One region of the Streptomyces sp. NPDC002619 genome, then DNA from elsewhere that is predicted to be linked to it. Evidence: riboswitches for the same ligand, from Rfam matches in the RefSeq annotation. Region 1 holds a riboswitch; the other holds the start of a gene.

Evidence for each region. Region 1 has a riboswitch for thiamine pyrophosphate ahead of ACFYXB_RS34980 (thiamine ABC transporter substrate binding subunit). Riboswitches for the same ligand answer to the same signal wherever they lie in the genome.
Region 2: another riboswitch for thiamine pyrophosphate. It lies ahead of thiO (glycine oxidase ThiO); the one in region 1 lies ahead of ACFYXB_RS34980 (thiamine ABC transporter substrate binding subunit).

Annotation. Positions count from the first base shown of each region.
Region 1 is NZ_JBIAQV010000034.1:75,376-82,483, reverse strand. It holds gene ACFYXB_RS34990 (hypothetical protein) at 55-504, shown strand; gene rlmN (23S rRNA (adenine(2503)-C(2))-methyltransferase RlmN) at 676-1,782, shown strand; TPP riboswitch at 1,825-1,932, shown strand; gene ACFYXB_RS34980 (thiamine ABC transporter substrate binding subunit) at 2,013-3,086, shown strand; gene ACFYXB_RS34975 (ABC transporter permease) at 3,131-4,732, shown strand; gene ACFYXB_RS34970 (ABC transporter ATP-binding protein) at 4,732-5,751, shown strand; gene ACFYXB_RS34965 (LAETG motif-containing sortase-dependent surface protein) at 5,815-6,498, opposite strand; gene ACFYXB_RS34960 (LOG family protein) at 6,659-7,108, opposite strand, start outside.
Region 2 is NZ_JBIAQV010000005.1:255,323-262,430, forward strand. It holds gene thiE (thiamine phosphate synthase) at 1-641, opposite strand, end outside; gene ACFYXB_RS12230 (Rv2175c family DNA-binding protein) at 826-1,191, opposite strand; gene ACFYXB_RS12235 (NAD(P)/FAD-dependent oxidoreductase) at 1,276-2,505, opposite strand; TPP riboswitch at 2,644-2,755, shown strand; gene thiO (glycine oxidase ThiO) at 2,753-3,913, shown strand; gene thiS (sulfur carrier protein ThiS) at 3,910-4,122, shown strand; gene ACFYXB_RS12250 (thiazole synthase) at 4,126-4,920, shown strand; gene pknB (Stk1 family PASTA domain-containing Ser/Thr kinase) at 5,143-7,068, shown strand.

The DNA.
Region 1 (7,108 bases):
CACGCCGTGCATCTGGCGGCCCGGTTGAAGAAGCGCAGTCCATACGGAGCCACCTTGGCGGAGGCGGTACGGGAGAACCTGGCGGACACGGCGCGGGAGCTGGAGGAAGCCGTGCGGGATGTGCGTGGGTACGAGTACGCCGTCATCAACGACTACGCGCTGTTCCCGTTCAAGTACGCCGACCGTCCGAGGCCCCTTGATCGTGCCCGGTTGGCTTCCAACGCTTCCCCTACGCGTCGCCGGATGCTCCTGGGGCACGGGCCACAGCCTCAAGAAGGGCTTTTCACTCTCGATAACGACCTGACTACGGAGGAGTACGAGGAGCTGCACGAGACGTTCGAGGCGCTTGGAGCCTCCACCAAGCTCGTCTGTCTGTTCTTCACGGCCGACCCGGAGAACGGCATCCACGCCATCCATTGGGGAGACGCCCATCTCGAACCGGACCGCACCTTCACCTGGCTCTACAGCGAGCAGCTCCGGGTTGCTCTCCAGCCGCTCGAGTGACGGCTCAGAGCGGGCGCGATCTCGATCACGTCGGCGACGAGCGGGCAGTCTCCTGGGCCGTCCCTGGGCCGTGCGAGGTCGACCAAAGCTGGCAGACGGCACCCGTGGGTGATCGCCCCCACCCCGCTCTGGCCTGGGCTGGTGGAGTTGATCTGCGACACTGGAAGGGTTATGCCGAAGCCCGGAGAACTCACCTTTGTCGCGCCGCGCGGAGCCAAGAAGCCGCCGCGGCATCTCGCCGACCTGTCGCCCGCCGAGCGCAAGGAGGCGGTGGCCGCGATCGGCGAGAAGCCGTTCCGAGCCAAGCAGCTCTCGCAGCACTACTTCGCGCGGTACGCGCACGACCCGGCCGAGTGGACCGACATCCCCGCCGGGTCGCGCGGCAAGCTCCAGGAGGCGCTGCTGCCGGACCTGATGACGGTCGTCCGGCATCTGTCCACCGACCAGGGCACCACGCGCAAGACGCTGTGGCGGCTGTTCGACGGGACGCTCGTCGAGTCGGTGCTGATGCGGTATCCGGACCGGGTGACGATGTGCATCAGCTCGCAGGCCGGGTGCGGCATGAACTGCCCCTTCTGCGCCACCGGGCAGGCCGGGCTCGACCGGAACCTGTCCACCGCCGAGATCGTGCACCAGATCGTGGACGGGATGCGCGCCCTCAGGGACGGCGAGGTCCCGGGCGGGCCCGCTCGGCTGTCCAACATCGTCTTCATGGGCATGGGCGAACCGCTCGCCAACTACAAGCGGGTCGTCGGCGCCATCCGCGCCCTCACCGACCCCGAGCCGGACGGGCTCGGGCTGTCGCAGCGCGGTATCACCGTGTCGACGGTCGGTCTCGTCCCGGCGATCCACCGGTTCACCGACGAGGGCTTCAAGTGCCGGCTCGCCATCTCGCTGCACGCGCCCGACGACGAGCTGCGCGACACCCTCGTCCCCGTGAACACGCGCTGGAAGGTGCGCGAGGTGCTCGACGCGGGGCTTGAATACGCCGCCCGGTCCGGGCGCCGGCTTTCCATCGAGTACGCGCTGATCCGGGACATCAACGACCAGGCTTGGCGCGGCGACCGGCTGGGCCGGCTGCTGCGGGGCAAGCCCGTGCACGTCAACCTGATCCCGCTCAACCCGACACCGGGCTCCAAGTGGACCGCCTCCCGGCCCGAGGACGAGAAGGCCTTCGTCGAGGCCATCGCGGCGCACGGGGTACCGGTGACCGTCCGGGACACCCGTGGTCAGGAGATCGACGGAGCCTGTGGTCAGCTCGCGGCCACCGAGCGGTAGTCTGGGCGTCGGTACGTCTTGGTGTCGTACCACCACACCTTCATATTCCGACAGGGGAGCGCCACAGCGCTGAGAGTGCGGCAATCGGGCCGCAGACCCTCTGAACCTCGCCCAGGTCATTCTGGGTAGGAAGTTCGGTCATCACTCGAGCTGTTGCGCCCTGCCCGGCGTCCCTCACGGATGCCGGGCAGGGCCGCGTCTCTTCCTGGTCCATCCCAGGAGGACAACCAGTGCACAACAAGACCCTCGTGGCCGTCGCCGTCGGGCTCGGTCTCGTCACGCTGTCCGCGTGCGGTTCGACGGACGACAAGGGCGCCACGGAGTCCAAGACCGTCACCCTCGTCAGCCACGACTCGTGGGCCGTCTCGAAGAACGTGCTCCAGGACTTCGAGAAGAAGTCCGGCTACAAGGTCAGGGTCCTGAAGGACGGCGACGCCGGTCAGGCCGTCAACAAGGCCATCCTGACCAAGGACAACCCGCAGGGCGACGTCTTCTTCGGCGTCGACAACACCCTGCTGTCCCGGGCGCTCGACAACGGGCTGTTCCAGTCGTACGAGCCCAAGGGCTCCGACCAGATCGTGCGCCAGTACCGCGTCGACGAGGACAAGCACCGGGTGACGCCGATCGACACCGGCGACATCTGCGTCAACTACGACAAAGCGTACTTCAGCAAGCACAAGCTGACCCCGCCGCAGACCTTCGACGACCTCGTCAAGCCCGAGTACAAGAACCTCCTCGTCACTGAGAACGCCGCCACGTCCTCGCCGGGCCTCGGCTTCCTGCTGGGCAGCGCCGCGAAGTTCGGTGACGAGGGCTGGCAGGACTACTGGACGAAGCTCAAGGCCAACGGCGTCAAGGTCGTCGACGGCTGGGAGCAGGCCTACGACGAGGAGTTCTCCGGCTCGGCCGGCGGCAAGAAGGCCAACGGCGACAGGCCGCTCGTCGTCTCGTACGCCTCCTCGCCGCCCGCCGAGGTCATCTACGCCGACCCGAAGCCCACCACCGCCCCGACCGGCGTGGCCACCGGCACCTGCTTCCGGCAGATCGAGTACGCGGGTCTGCTGAGCAACGCGAAGAACAGCGCGGGCGGCAAGGCGCTCCTCGACTTCCTGATCAGCATGGAGTTCCAGGACGACATGCCGCTCAACATGTTCGTCTACCCGGTGCGGGAGACCGCGTCGGTGCCGGCGGAGTTCGTGAAGTACGGCCCGCAGGCCAAGGATCCCGAGACCCTGCCCGCCGACGAGATCGCCGCCAACCGTGACCAGTGGGTCAAGTCGTGGACCTCGCTCGTACTGAAGTAGCCCCTCACCAGGGGCGCGCGGGGAGCGCGGCGCGGCTGGCCCTCATGGCCGGGCCCGTCGCGTTCTTCGCCGTCTTCTTCGCCTACCCCGTCACCGCGATCGTCGCCCGCGGTCTGAAGGTCGACGGGGCCTGGCAGTTGGGGCGGATCGCCGACGTCGTGACGCAGTCGGACATCCGGCACGTCTTGTGGTTCACCACCTGGCAGGCGCTCGCCTCCACCGCGCTCACCCTGCTCGTCGCGCTGCCCGCGGCCTATGTCTTCGCGCGCCTGGACTTCCCGGGCAAGCAGGTGCTGCGGGCCGTCGTCACCGTGCCGTTCGTGCTGCCGACGGTCGTCGTCGGTACGGCGTTCCTCGCGCTCGTCGGGCGGGGCGGACTCCTTGACGCGTGGTGGGGCATACGGCTCGACACCACCGTGTGGGCCATCCTGCTGGCGCACGTCTTCTTCAACTACGCGGTCGTCGTCCGGACGGTGGGCGGCCTGTGGTCGCAGCTCGATCCGCGCCAGGAGGAGGCCGCGCGGATGCTGGGTGCCTCGCCGCTGAGCGCCTGGCGCCGGGTCACCCTCCCGGCCCTCGCGCCCGCCGTGGCCGCCGCCGCGCTGATGGTGTTCCTGTTCACCTTCACCTCCTTCGGCGTGGTGCAGATCCTCGGCGGCCCCACCTTCTCCACCCTCGAAGTGGAGATCTACCGGGAGACCTCCGAGATCTTCGACCTCTCCACGGCCGCGGTCCTCACCCTCGTCCAGTTCGTCGCGGTCGGCGCGATCCTCGCCGTGCACGCGTGGACGGTACGGCGGCGGGAGAGCGCGCTGCGGCTGGTGGACGCGTCGGTGACGGCACGCCGGCCGCGCGGTGCAGGGCAGTGGTCGCTGCTGGCCGGGGTCCTCGCCACCATCGCCGTGCTCCTGGTCCTGCCGCTGGCCGTGCTGGTCGGGCGGTCTCTGGACGCGCCCGGATTCGGCTACTACCGGGCGCTCACGCGTGAGGACGGCGGTACGTTCCTGGTCGCGCCGATCACCGCGATCGGGACCTCGCTCCAGTACGCCGTCGCCGCCACCGTGATCGCCGTGCTGATCGGCTCTCTCGCCGCCGCCGCGCTGGCCCGCCGGGACGCCGGCCGGATCGTACGGGGCTTCGACGCGCTGCTCATGCTGCCGCTCGGCGTATCCGCCGTGACCGTCGGCTTCGGCTTCCTCATCGCGCTCGACGAACCGCCGCTCGACCTGCGCCAGTCCTGGCTGCTGGTGCCGCTCGCCCAGGCGCTGGTCGGCGCGCCCTTCGTCGTACGGACCATGCTGCCTGTGCTGCGCGCGGTGGACGGACGGCTCCGGGAGGCGGCGGCCGTGCTCGGGGCGTCGCCCTGGCGCGTGTGGCGGGAGGTCGACCTGCCGCTGGTGCGCCGGGCGCTGCTGGTCGCGGCCGGATTCGCCTTCGCCGTGTCGCTCGGGGAGTTCGGCGCGACCGTGTTCATCGCGCGGCCCGACAACCCGACGCTGCCCGTCGCCGTGGCGCGGCTGCTGGGCCGGCCCGGCGACCTCAACTACGGGCAGGCGATGGCCCTGTCGACGATTCTGATGGTGGTGTGCGCGGTGGCGCTGCTGGTGCTCGAGCGGCTGCGGACCGACCGGACAGGGGAGTTCTGATGCTGCTGAGCCTGGAGGCCGCGACCGTGCGCTTCGGCGGGCGGGCCGTGCTCGACGCCGTGGACCTCTCGGTCGCCGAGCACGAGATCGTGTGTGTGCTCGGGCCCAGCGGCAGCGGCAAGTCCACGCTGCTCAGGGCGGTGGCCGGGCTGCAGCCCCTGTCCGGCGGGCGGGTCTTGCTCGACGGACGGGACCAGTCGGGAGTTCCCGCGCACAAGCGGGGCGTCGGGCTGATGTTCCAGGACCACCAGCTGTTCCCGCAGCGGGATGTGGGCGGCAATGTGTCGTTCGGGCTGCGGATGCAGGGCGCCTCAAAGGCGCAACAGGCTGACGACGTAGGGGAGTTGCTGGAGCTGGTGGGGCTGCCGGGTGCCGCTCGGCGGGCGGTCGCCGGGCTCTCCGGCGGTGAGCAGCAGCGCGTGGCGCTGGCCCGGGCTCTGGCACCCCGGCCGCGGCTGCTGATGCTGGACGAACCCCTCGGCCAGCTGGACCGCTCGCTGCGCGAGCGCCTTGTGGTCGAACTCCGGGAATTGTTCGGCCGGTTGGGCACCACGGTGCTCGCCGTGACACACGACCAGGGTGAGGCGTTCGCGCTGGCCGACCGGGTGGTGGTGATGCGAGACGGGAGGATCGCTCAGTCCGGCACGCCACTTGAGGTGTGGCAGCGGCCCGCCGACGTCTTCGTGGCCCGCTTCCTCGGCTTCGACAACGTCGTACCGGCCACGGTCGCGGACGGGGTCGCCATCACGCCGTGGGGCAAGCTCCCGGTACCGGAGGGCGCACCCCAGGGCACGCGCAACCTCCTCGTACGGCCGGCCGGGGTCCGTCTCGTACCGGCCGCGGAGGGCCTGCGCTGCACGGTGACCGCCCGCACCTTCAAGGGCACCCATGTCGCCGTCCACCTCCAACCGGAGGACGGACCACGTCTGGAGGCGGCGTGCGCATTGCGGGAGGCGCCGGAGACGGGGAGCGAGGTCGGGGTGGAGTTCGACGCGGCGGAAACCGTCGTGCTCGGCTGAACGGACGTGGCCCGTCCCCCGGGGATACGGGGACGGGCCACGTCGGTGTTCTGAAGTGAGGCGTCAGCGGCTGCTGTTCGCCCCGCGGCGGCGCATGCCGAAGAACACGGCACCGCCACCGACGACGACCAGGGCACCCGCGACACCGGCGATCAGACCGGTGTTGGAGTTCGCACCGGTCTCGGCGAGGTTCGAGTCACCGGCCGCCGGGGACGGCGCGTTGCTCGAGGTGCCCGCCGGGGCGGTGCTGCTCTCCGAGGACGACGGGGCCGGGGTCTCGGCCGGGGTGGACTCGGACTCCGACGGCGACGGGGTGGCCGACGGGGTCGGGGAGTCCTCGGTCTTGCAGGCCGTCGACGGGGTCGTCAGGTCCGGCTTGATGTCCTCGTCGACGTTGAACTGGTCGGTCTTGACGTGGATCCGGTACGTCGCGTTCGGCTTCCAGTCCTCGTCGAAGGTGACCGTCGTACCTTCCTTCGAGCCCTTGACGGTCTGCGGCTGGCCGACCGGAGTCTCGACACCCGCGGGGCTCTTGAGGAACACGGTGATGACGGCCGGGGTGCCGGAGCCGTCCTTGTCGGTGACGACGATCTGGCCCTTGTCGCCGACGCAATTGGCCTCGGCGGAGAACTCACGGATGTTGCACGCCAGGGCCGAGTTGGTGACGCCCAGTGCGAGCGCCACGGTAGCGGAGGCAACACCCAGGATGCGCACGGAACGTCGTGCGCTGCGGCGAGATATGGACACGTTTGTCCTTCACAGATGCAATAACTGCGGGGGGCTGAGGGGGAGATGAGGCAGCAAAGACCCGAAGCAACACCACCCCCAGGAGACTCACAGGTCTATAAGCGTTGCGTAAGACGTGTCAATGCATATGCCGCTTACGGGAGTTGACTTTGCCCGCCCTTTAACCGCCGAGACGTTTCAACGCCTCCGGAGCCTCCTCGATCCGGTCAACCAGGGCGATTCGGGACTCCATCACCCGGCCCTCCGCGAGCGACCGCAGCAGTGGCCACGTCGGCAGCGTCTCCGTCCAGTGTTTGCGGTCCACGAGCACCATCGGCGTGGGCTCACCGCGCGACTCGTAGTAGTTGGGCGTGGCGTTGTCGAAGATCTCCTGTACGGTCCCGGCGGCCCCCGGCAGGAACACCACGCCCCCGTTCGAGCGGGCCAACAGACCGTCCTCCCGGGTGGCGTTGGCGAAGTACTTGGCGATGTCCGAGGCGAAGGCGTTCGGCGGCTCGTGGCCGTAGAACCAGGTGGGGATGCCCACCGACGCGCCGCCGCCCGGCCAGCGTCCGCGCACTTCGAAGGCGGCGCGGGCCCAGTCGGTCACGGACGGTCGGAACGACGGTGC
Region 2 (7,108 bases), on a different contig from region 1:
GCGAACTCCGCCGCCGCCGCTCCCGGGTCGTCGGCCTCCGTGATCGCGCGGACGACGACCACTCGGCGGGCGCCCGCGTCGAGCACCTCGTCGAGGTTGCCGAGGTCTATGCCGCCGATGGCGAACCAGGGGCGGTCGGTGTCCAGGGAGGCGGCGTACCGGACCAGGCCGAGGCCGGGCGCGTGCCGGCCGGGCTTGGTGGGGGTCGGCCAGCACGGGCCGGTGCAGAAGTAGTCGACGCCCTCCTGGGCGGCAGCCGCGGCGGCCTCTGACTCGGCGTGGGTGGAGCGGCCGATCAGGACGCCGTCGCCGAGGATCGCGCGGGCCGCGGGGACCGGGAGGTCGCCCTGGCCGAGGTGGAGCACATCGGAGCCGGCGGCGCGGGCGATGTCGGCGCGGTCGTTGACCGCGAGCAGCTTGCCGTGCCGGGCGCAGGCCTCGGCGAAGACCGCGAGGTGCTCCAGCTCCTCGCCCGCCTCCATGCCCTTGTCACGCAGCTGCACGATGTCGACGCCGCCGGCCAGGACCGCGTCCAGGAAGTCGGCGAGGTCGCCCTGCCGCTTGCGGGCGTCGGTACAGAGGTAGACGCGGGCGTCGGCGAGCCGGGCGCGGGCGGTGGTGGCGGTGCCTGTGTCGGACATACGGTGCGTCCCCCCGGTTTCGGTGCGTTGTCGGTGACGTACGTGGCGTGAATGGCGTAGGGCTGCCGTGAGCGTAGTCGGCCGCGCGGACCACGGGCCTCGGTCGGGCTGCGGACCCCAGGCCGCACCCGTCCACGGCCGTGGCCCCTGAGGGCCACGGCCCGGACGCCGGACGGTGTTCGGGTCAGACGGCGAGCGCCTGGGCGCGGCGCTTCACCTCCGTGCCGCGGTTCTCGCTCAGGGCCTGGGCGGGAGTGCCGGGCAGGCTGGGGTCGGGGGTGAAGAGCCACTCCAGCATCTCTTCGTCGGAAAAGCCGTCGTCCCGCAGGAGCGTCAGGGTCCCGGACAGGCCCTTGACGACCTTGTCCCCGTCGATGAAGGCGGCGGGGACGTGCAGCGCCCGGTTCTCGCCACGGCGTACGGCGATGAGCTGGCCCTCCTTGACCAGCTGCCGCACACGCGTCACCTCGACGTCCAGCATCTCTGCGATGTCGGGGAGGGTGAGCCAGGCGGGGACGAGAGCATCGATTTTTGCGTCAATCTCGGTCACGGAAACAGCGTGCCATCCCGGACTGACAGTCGGAAGTCGGGCCCCGCCAAACCGGGACTTTTCTGGTCACGCGCGTCATGTTCGTCAAGCGGTGGCTTCCTTCAGCGGCCGGGCCGGGTCCGCCAGCAGCCGTGGGTCCATCGGCGTACCCGCCTCGATCAGCCGCCGCCCCTGCGCCAGGTCCCGCGGCCGGCCCACCGCCAGCAGAGCGACCAGCCGGTCCCCGCGCAGCCAGCAGACGGACCAGGCGGGCCCGGCCGGGTCGCCGCGCCACAGGAGCGTGTCGGCCGCCGCGTGATGACCGACGTACTGGACGAAACGGCCGAACTGCTCGGACCAGAAGTACGGCACCGGGTCGTAGACGGCCGAGGCGTCGCCGACGATGTTCGCCGCGACCGTGCGCGGCCCCTGGAGGGCGTTGTCCCAGTGGTGCACGAGCAGCCGTTCGCCGTAGCGGCCCGAAGGGAAGGAGGCGCAGTCGCCGACCGCGTACACGTCCGGTACGGAGGTGCGCAGGTGGTCGTCGGCCACGACCTCGCCGTGCGCGCCCAGTTCGATGTCGGAGCCGGACAGCCAGGCCGTGGCGGGGCGGGCGCCGACGCCGACGACGACGGCTCCCGCGGGCAGCCGCGAGCCGTCGTCGAGGACGACCTCACCGGGTTCGATGCGCTCCACGCGCGCGTGGGTGCGCAGTTCGGTGCCGCTGTCGGCGTACCAGGCGGTCATCGGCGCGGCCACCTCGGCCGGCAGCGCGCCCGCGAGCGGCCGGTCGGCGGCCTCGATGACCGTCACCGCGCAGCCCGCCTCACGGGCCGCCGTGGCGAACTCGGCGCCGATCCAGCCCGCGCCGACAACCACGATGTCGTGCTGCCGGGCGAGCACCGGCCGCAGCCGCTCGGCGTCGTCCAGGGTGCGCAGCAGATGCACCCCGGGGACGCCCTCCGCGCCGGGCAGGCGGATCGGTTCGGCACCAGTCGCGAGGACCAGGACGTCGTACGGCACCGGTCCCGCTTCGGTGTCCAGTTCATGGTCGGCCGGGCGCACGCCCAGCGCCTCGCTGCCCAGCCGGACGTCGATGCCGAGTGCCTCGAAGTCGACGTCGAAGGCGGAGCCCTCGGCCTTGCCGAGCAGCACGGCCTTGGACAGCGGCGGCCGGTCGTACGGCTGGTGGGGTTCGGCGCCGATCAGCGTGACGGTGCCCTTGAAGCCCTGTTCCCGCAGGGCGACCGCGGTCTGCACCCCGGCCATGCCCGCTCCGACGACGACCACGCGCCGCGCCTGTGACGTGCCTCGTTGCTGCGTCTGCTCGCTCACCTGATCACCATAGACAACTGACAAACAGTCAGTCAGGTGGCGCGTGCGGTGACGTGTTGCACAGCGGCCGGGCTCCCGGCCGGTAGCCGGGTGGTGCCCTTACAGAGCCGTCGGGCCAAGGGCTAGGGTGGCCCACGTACAAGCACTCGCGGGAGCCCGGACGCACCGGGCTGAGAGGGAGGCTGGCGGCCTCCGACCGTACGAACCTGATCCGGGTCATGCCGGCGAAGGGAGGGGCTGGACGCCCATGTCGTCACGTACATCAGACGTCCTCGTCATCGGGGGCGGAATCATCGGCCTGGTCACGGCCTGGCGCGCCGCGCAGCGCGGGTTCGCGACGGCCGTCGTGGACCCCGAACCGGGCGGCGGCGCCGCCCAGGTGGCCGCCGGGATGCTGGCCGCGGTCACAGAACTGCACTACGGCGAGCAGACTTTGCTCGGCCTCAACCTGGAGTCGGCCCGCCGCTATCCGGACTTCGCGGCCGAGCTCACCGAGCTGACCGGCCACGACCTCGGCTACCGCCGGTGCGGCACGCTCGCCGTGGCGCTGGACGCCGACGACCGCGCCCATCTGCGCGAACTGCACGCCCTGCAGCAGCGGTCGGAGCTGGACTCCGAGTGGCTGTCCGGCCGTGACTGCCGCCGTCTTGAGCCGATGCTGGCGCCAGGTGTGCGCGGCGGGCTGCGGGTGGACGGCGACCACCAGATCGACCCGCGGCGGCTGTCGGCGGCGCTGGTGTCCGCGTGCGAGCGGGCTGGGGTGGTGTTCCACCGCGCGTGGGTGGAGCGGTTGCGTGTCGTACGGGAGCGGGCGGCCGGTGTCACCACGGCGGACGGTACGGAGCTGGACGCCGACCATGTGGTCCTCGCGGCGGGCAGCCTCAGCGGACGGCTCGCGGGGGTGCCGGACGAGGTGCTGCCGCCCGTACGGCCCGTGAAGGGGCAGGTGCTGCGGCTGACGGTGCCGAAGCGGTACGCGCCGTTCCTGAGCCGGACCGTGCGGGCCGTGGTGCGCGGCAGCCAGGTCTACCTGGTGCCCCGGGAGAACGGCGAGCTAGTCGTCGGCGCCACCAGCGAGGAACTGGGCTGGGACACCACGGTGACCGCGGGGGGCGTGTACGAGCTGCTGCGGGACGCGCACGAGCTGATTCCGGGGATCACCGAACTGCCGCTGACCGAGACGCGGGCGGGGCTGCGGCCGGGCTCCCCCGACAACGCGCCGCTGCTCGGGCCGACCGGACTCGACGGGCTGCTGCTGGCCACCGGGCACTTCCGCAACGGCGTGCTGCTCACGCCGGTCACCGGCGACGCCATGGCGCACGTCCTGGCCACCGGGGAGCTCCCCGAGGAGGCCCGCCCCTTCACGCCGAAGCGCTTCGGCGCCGTACTCACGGAGCAGCCCGCATGAGCGTCCCTCTCACCATCTCGGTCAACGGGGAGCGCCGTGAGATCGCGCCCGGCACGGCGCTCGACGCCCTCGTGAAGACCCTCACCGCGGCGCCCTCCGGGGTCGCCGCCGCGCTCAACGAAACCGTCGTCCCGCGCGCGGAGTGGCCGTCCACGGCCCTGCGCGAGGGTGACCGCGTCGAAGTCCTCACCGCCGTCCAAGGAGGCTGAACCATGGCCGACGATCCCTTCGTCCTCGGCGGTACGTCCTTCTCGTCCCGCCTGATCATGGGTACGGGCGGTGCGCCCAGCCTCGACGTGCTGGAACGGGCGCTGGTCGCCTCCGGCACGGAGCTGACGACCGTCGCGATGCGGCGCGTCGATCCCGGGGTGCACGGGTCCGTGCTGTCGGTCCTCGAGAAGCTCGGCGTGCGGGTGCTGCCGAACACGGCGGGCTGCTTCACGGCGGGCGAGGCAGTGCTGACGGCCCGGCTGGCGCGGGAGGCGCTGGGCACCGATCTCATCAAGCTGGAGGTCATCGCCGACGAGCGGACCCTGCTGCCGGATCCGATCGAGCTGCTGGACGCGGCGGAGACGCTGGTCGACGACGGGTTCACGGTGCTGCCGTACACGAACGACGACCCCGTGCTCGCGCGGAAGCTGGAGGACGCGGGGTGTGCGGCCGTCATGCCGCTCGGGTCGCCGATCGGATCGGGGCTGGGGATCCGCAATCCGCACAACTTCCAGCTGATCGTCGAGCACGCGCGTGTGCCGGTGATTCTGGACGCGGGGGCCGGTACGGCGTCCGATGTGGCGTTGGCCATGGAGCTGGGGTGTTCGGGGGTGATGCTGGCGTCGGCCGTGACGCGGGCGCAGGAGCCGGAGGTGATGGCCTCGGCGATGCGGCACGCGGTGGAGGCGGGGCGGTTGGCTCGGCTGGCGGGGCGGATTCCCCGGCGACATTTCGCGTCCGCATCATCGCCTGCGGCGGGCCTGGCCGTGTTGGACCCCGAGCGACCTGCGTTCTGAGCGGGGTCGCAGTCCCGTTTTGTCTCCCAGCCGCGCACCACCCGTTTGGTGTCGGCCAAGAGCTTGACATTTCCTGTGGGGGTTCGGGGCCATCGGCGGCTGCAGGTTCGTGCCGCGAGCTTCACCGGTTCGCGTGCTTCGCGTCACAGGTCGGCTGCAGTACCGCTGCTGTCGCGGTGGAAGCGGGTGAGGGTGTCAGTCGGCGCTCGTAGACTCGCCTGCGTGGATATGACCCTTCAGGACCCTCTCGTCGGGCAGGTGCTCGACGGCCGTTATCGCGTCGACGCGCGGATCGCCGTCGGCGGGATGGCCACGGTCTACCGGGCCCTGGACACCCGACTGGACCGGATCCTCGCGCTCAAGGTGATGCATCCGACGCTGGCGGCGGACGGGGCGTTCGTGGAGCGGTTCATACGGGAGGCGAAGTCCGTCGCGCGGCTCGCCCACCCCAACGTCGTGCAGGTCTTCGACCAGGGGACCGACGGGTCGTACGTGTATCTAGCCATGGAGTACATCGCCGGGTGCACCCTGCGCGACGTGCTGCGTGAGCGCGGGGCGCTGCAGCCGCGGGCCTCGCTGGACATCCTGGAGCCGGTGCTCGCCGCGCTGGGCGCCGCACACCGCGCCGGCTTCGTGCACCGGGACATGAAGCCAGAGAACGTGCTGATAGGGGACGACGGCCGGGTCAAGGTGGCCGACTTCGGGCTCGTGCGGTCGGTGGACACCGTGACCAGTACGACGGGCGCTGTCCTCGGGACCGTGTCGTACCTCGCGCCCGAGCAGATCGAGAGCGGGACCGCCGATCCGCGCGTCGACGTGTACGCGTGCGGTGTGGTGCTGTACGAGATGCTGACCGGACAGAAGCCGCACGACGGGGACTCCCCCGCCGCCGTGCTCTACAAGCACCTCCACGAGGACGTGCCGCCGCCCTCGGCCACCGTGCCGGGGACGGCGTACGAGCTGGACGAACTGGTCGCCGCCGCCACCGCGCGCACGCCGGAGATCCGGCCGCACGACGCCGTAGCGCTGCTCGCCTACGTGCGTCACGCCCGCGCGGGTCTGAGCGCCGAGCAGCTGGACGCGATGCCGCCGCAGGCGCTGACCGCGCAGCACGACATCGCCGAGGACCGTACGAGCGTGATACCGCGCTCGCTGACGGTGCCGCGGCCGCTGCCCGTCAACGAGGACGAGCCCGACGGGAGCGTCCACCGGACCAGCCGCCTCGCCGTCCCGCCCGCCCCGCCGGGGCGGCGGCCGTCGCGGCCCGGGCGCGGGCTGATCACGCTCGTCGTCGCCGTGCTGGTGGTCTTCGGGGTGGGAGCCGGGGTCTGGTACATCAACTCCGGGCAGTTCACGCGGGTCCCGCCGCTGCTGGCGAAGACCGAGGCGCAGGCCAGGGACCGGCTGAAGCAGGCCGGGCTCGACGTCAAGCAGGTCAGGCACGCCTACAGCGACACGGTGCAGCGCGGCACGGTCATCAGTACCGACCCCGCCGCCGGAAAGCGCATCCGCAGCAATGACTCGGTGACGCTGACCATCTCCGACGGCCCGGAGACGGTGAAGGTGCCCGGCCTCGAAGGCCGCACGCTGGCCGCGGCGAGGGCGCTGCTGCGGAAGGACGGTCTCCAGCCCGGCATGGTCACGCGCGCGTTCAGCGACAGCGTCCCGCGGGGCTCGGTGATCAGCACCGACCCGCAGACCGGCACCACGCGCCGCGCGGGCTCGGCGGTCGCGCTCGTCGTCAGCAAGGGCAGCCCCGTGGACGTGCCGGACGTCACCGGTGAGGACCTGGACAGCGCCAAGCAGGACCTGCAGAACGCCGGGCTGCGGGTGCGGATCGCCGCGCAGGCGGTCAACTCCGAGTTCGACAAGGGCGCGATCGCCGAGCAGACCCCGGCGGGCGACAGCCAGGCCGCCGAGGGCGACACAGTGACGCTGACGCTGTCCAAGGGCCCCGAGATGGTCGAGGTGCCGGACGTGGTCGGGGCCGGTGTCGACGACGCGAAGCAGTCGCTGGAGCAAGCCGGCTTCAAGGTCAAGGAGGACCGGGGTCTGCTCGGCTTGTTCGGCGACACGGTGAAGGACCAGTCGGTGAACGGCGGCGACACGGCCCCCAAGGGCTCGACGATCACGATCACCATCCGCTGACGAGGGCGTTTCCCTGGTGCCGAATACGGCGTGACACCCT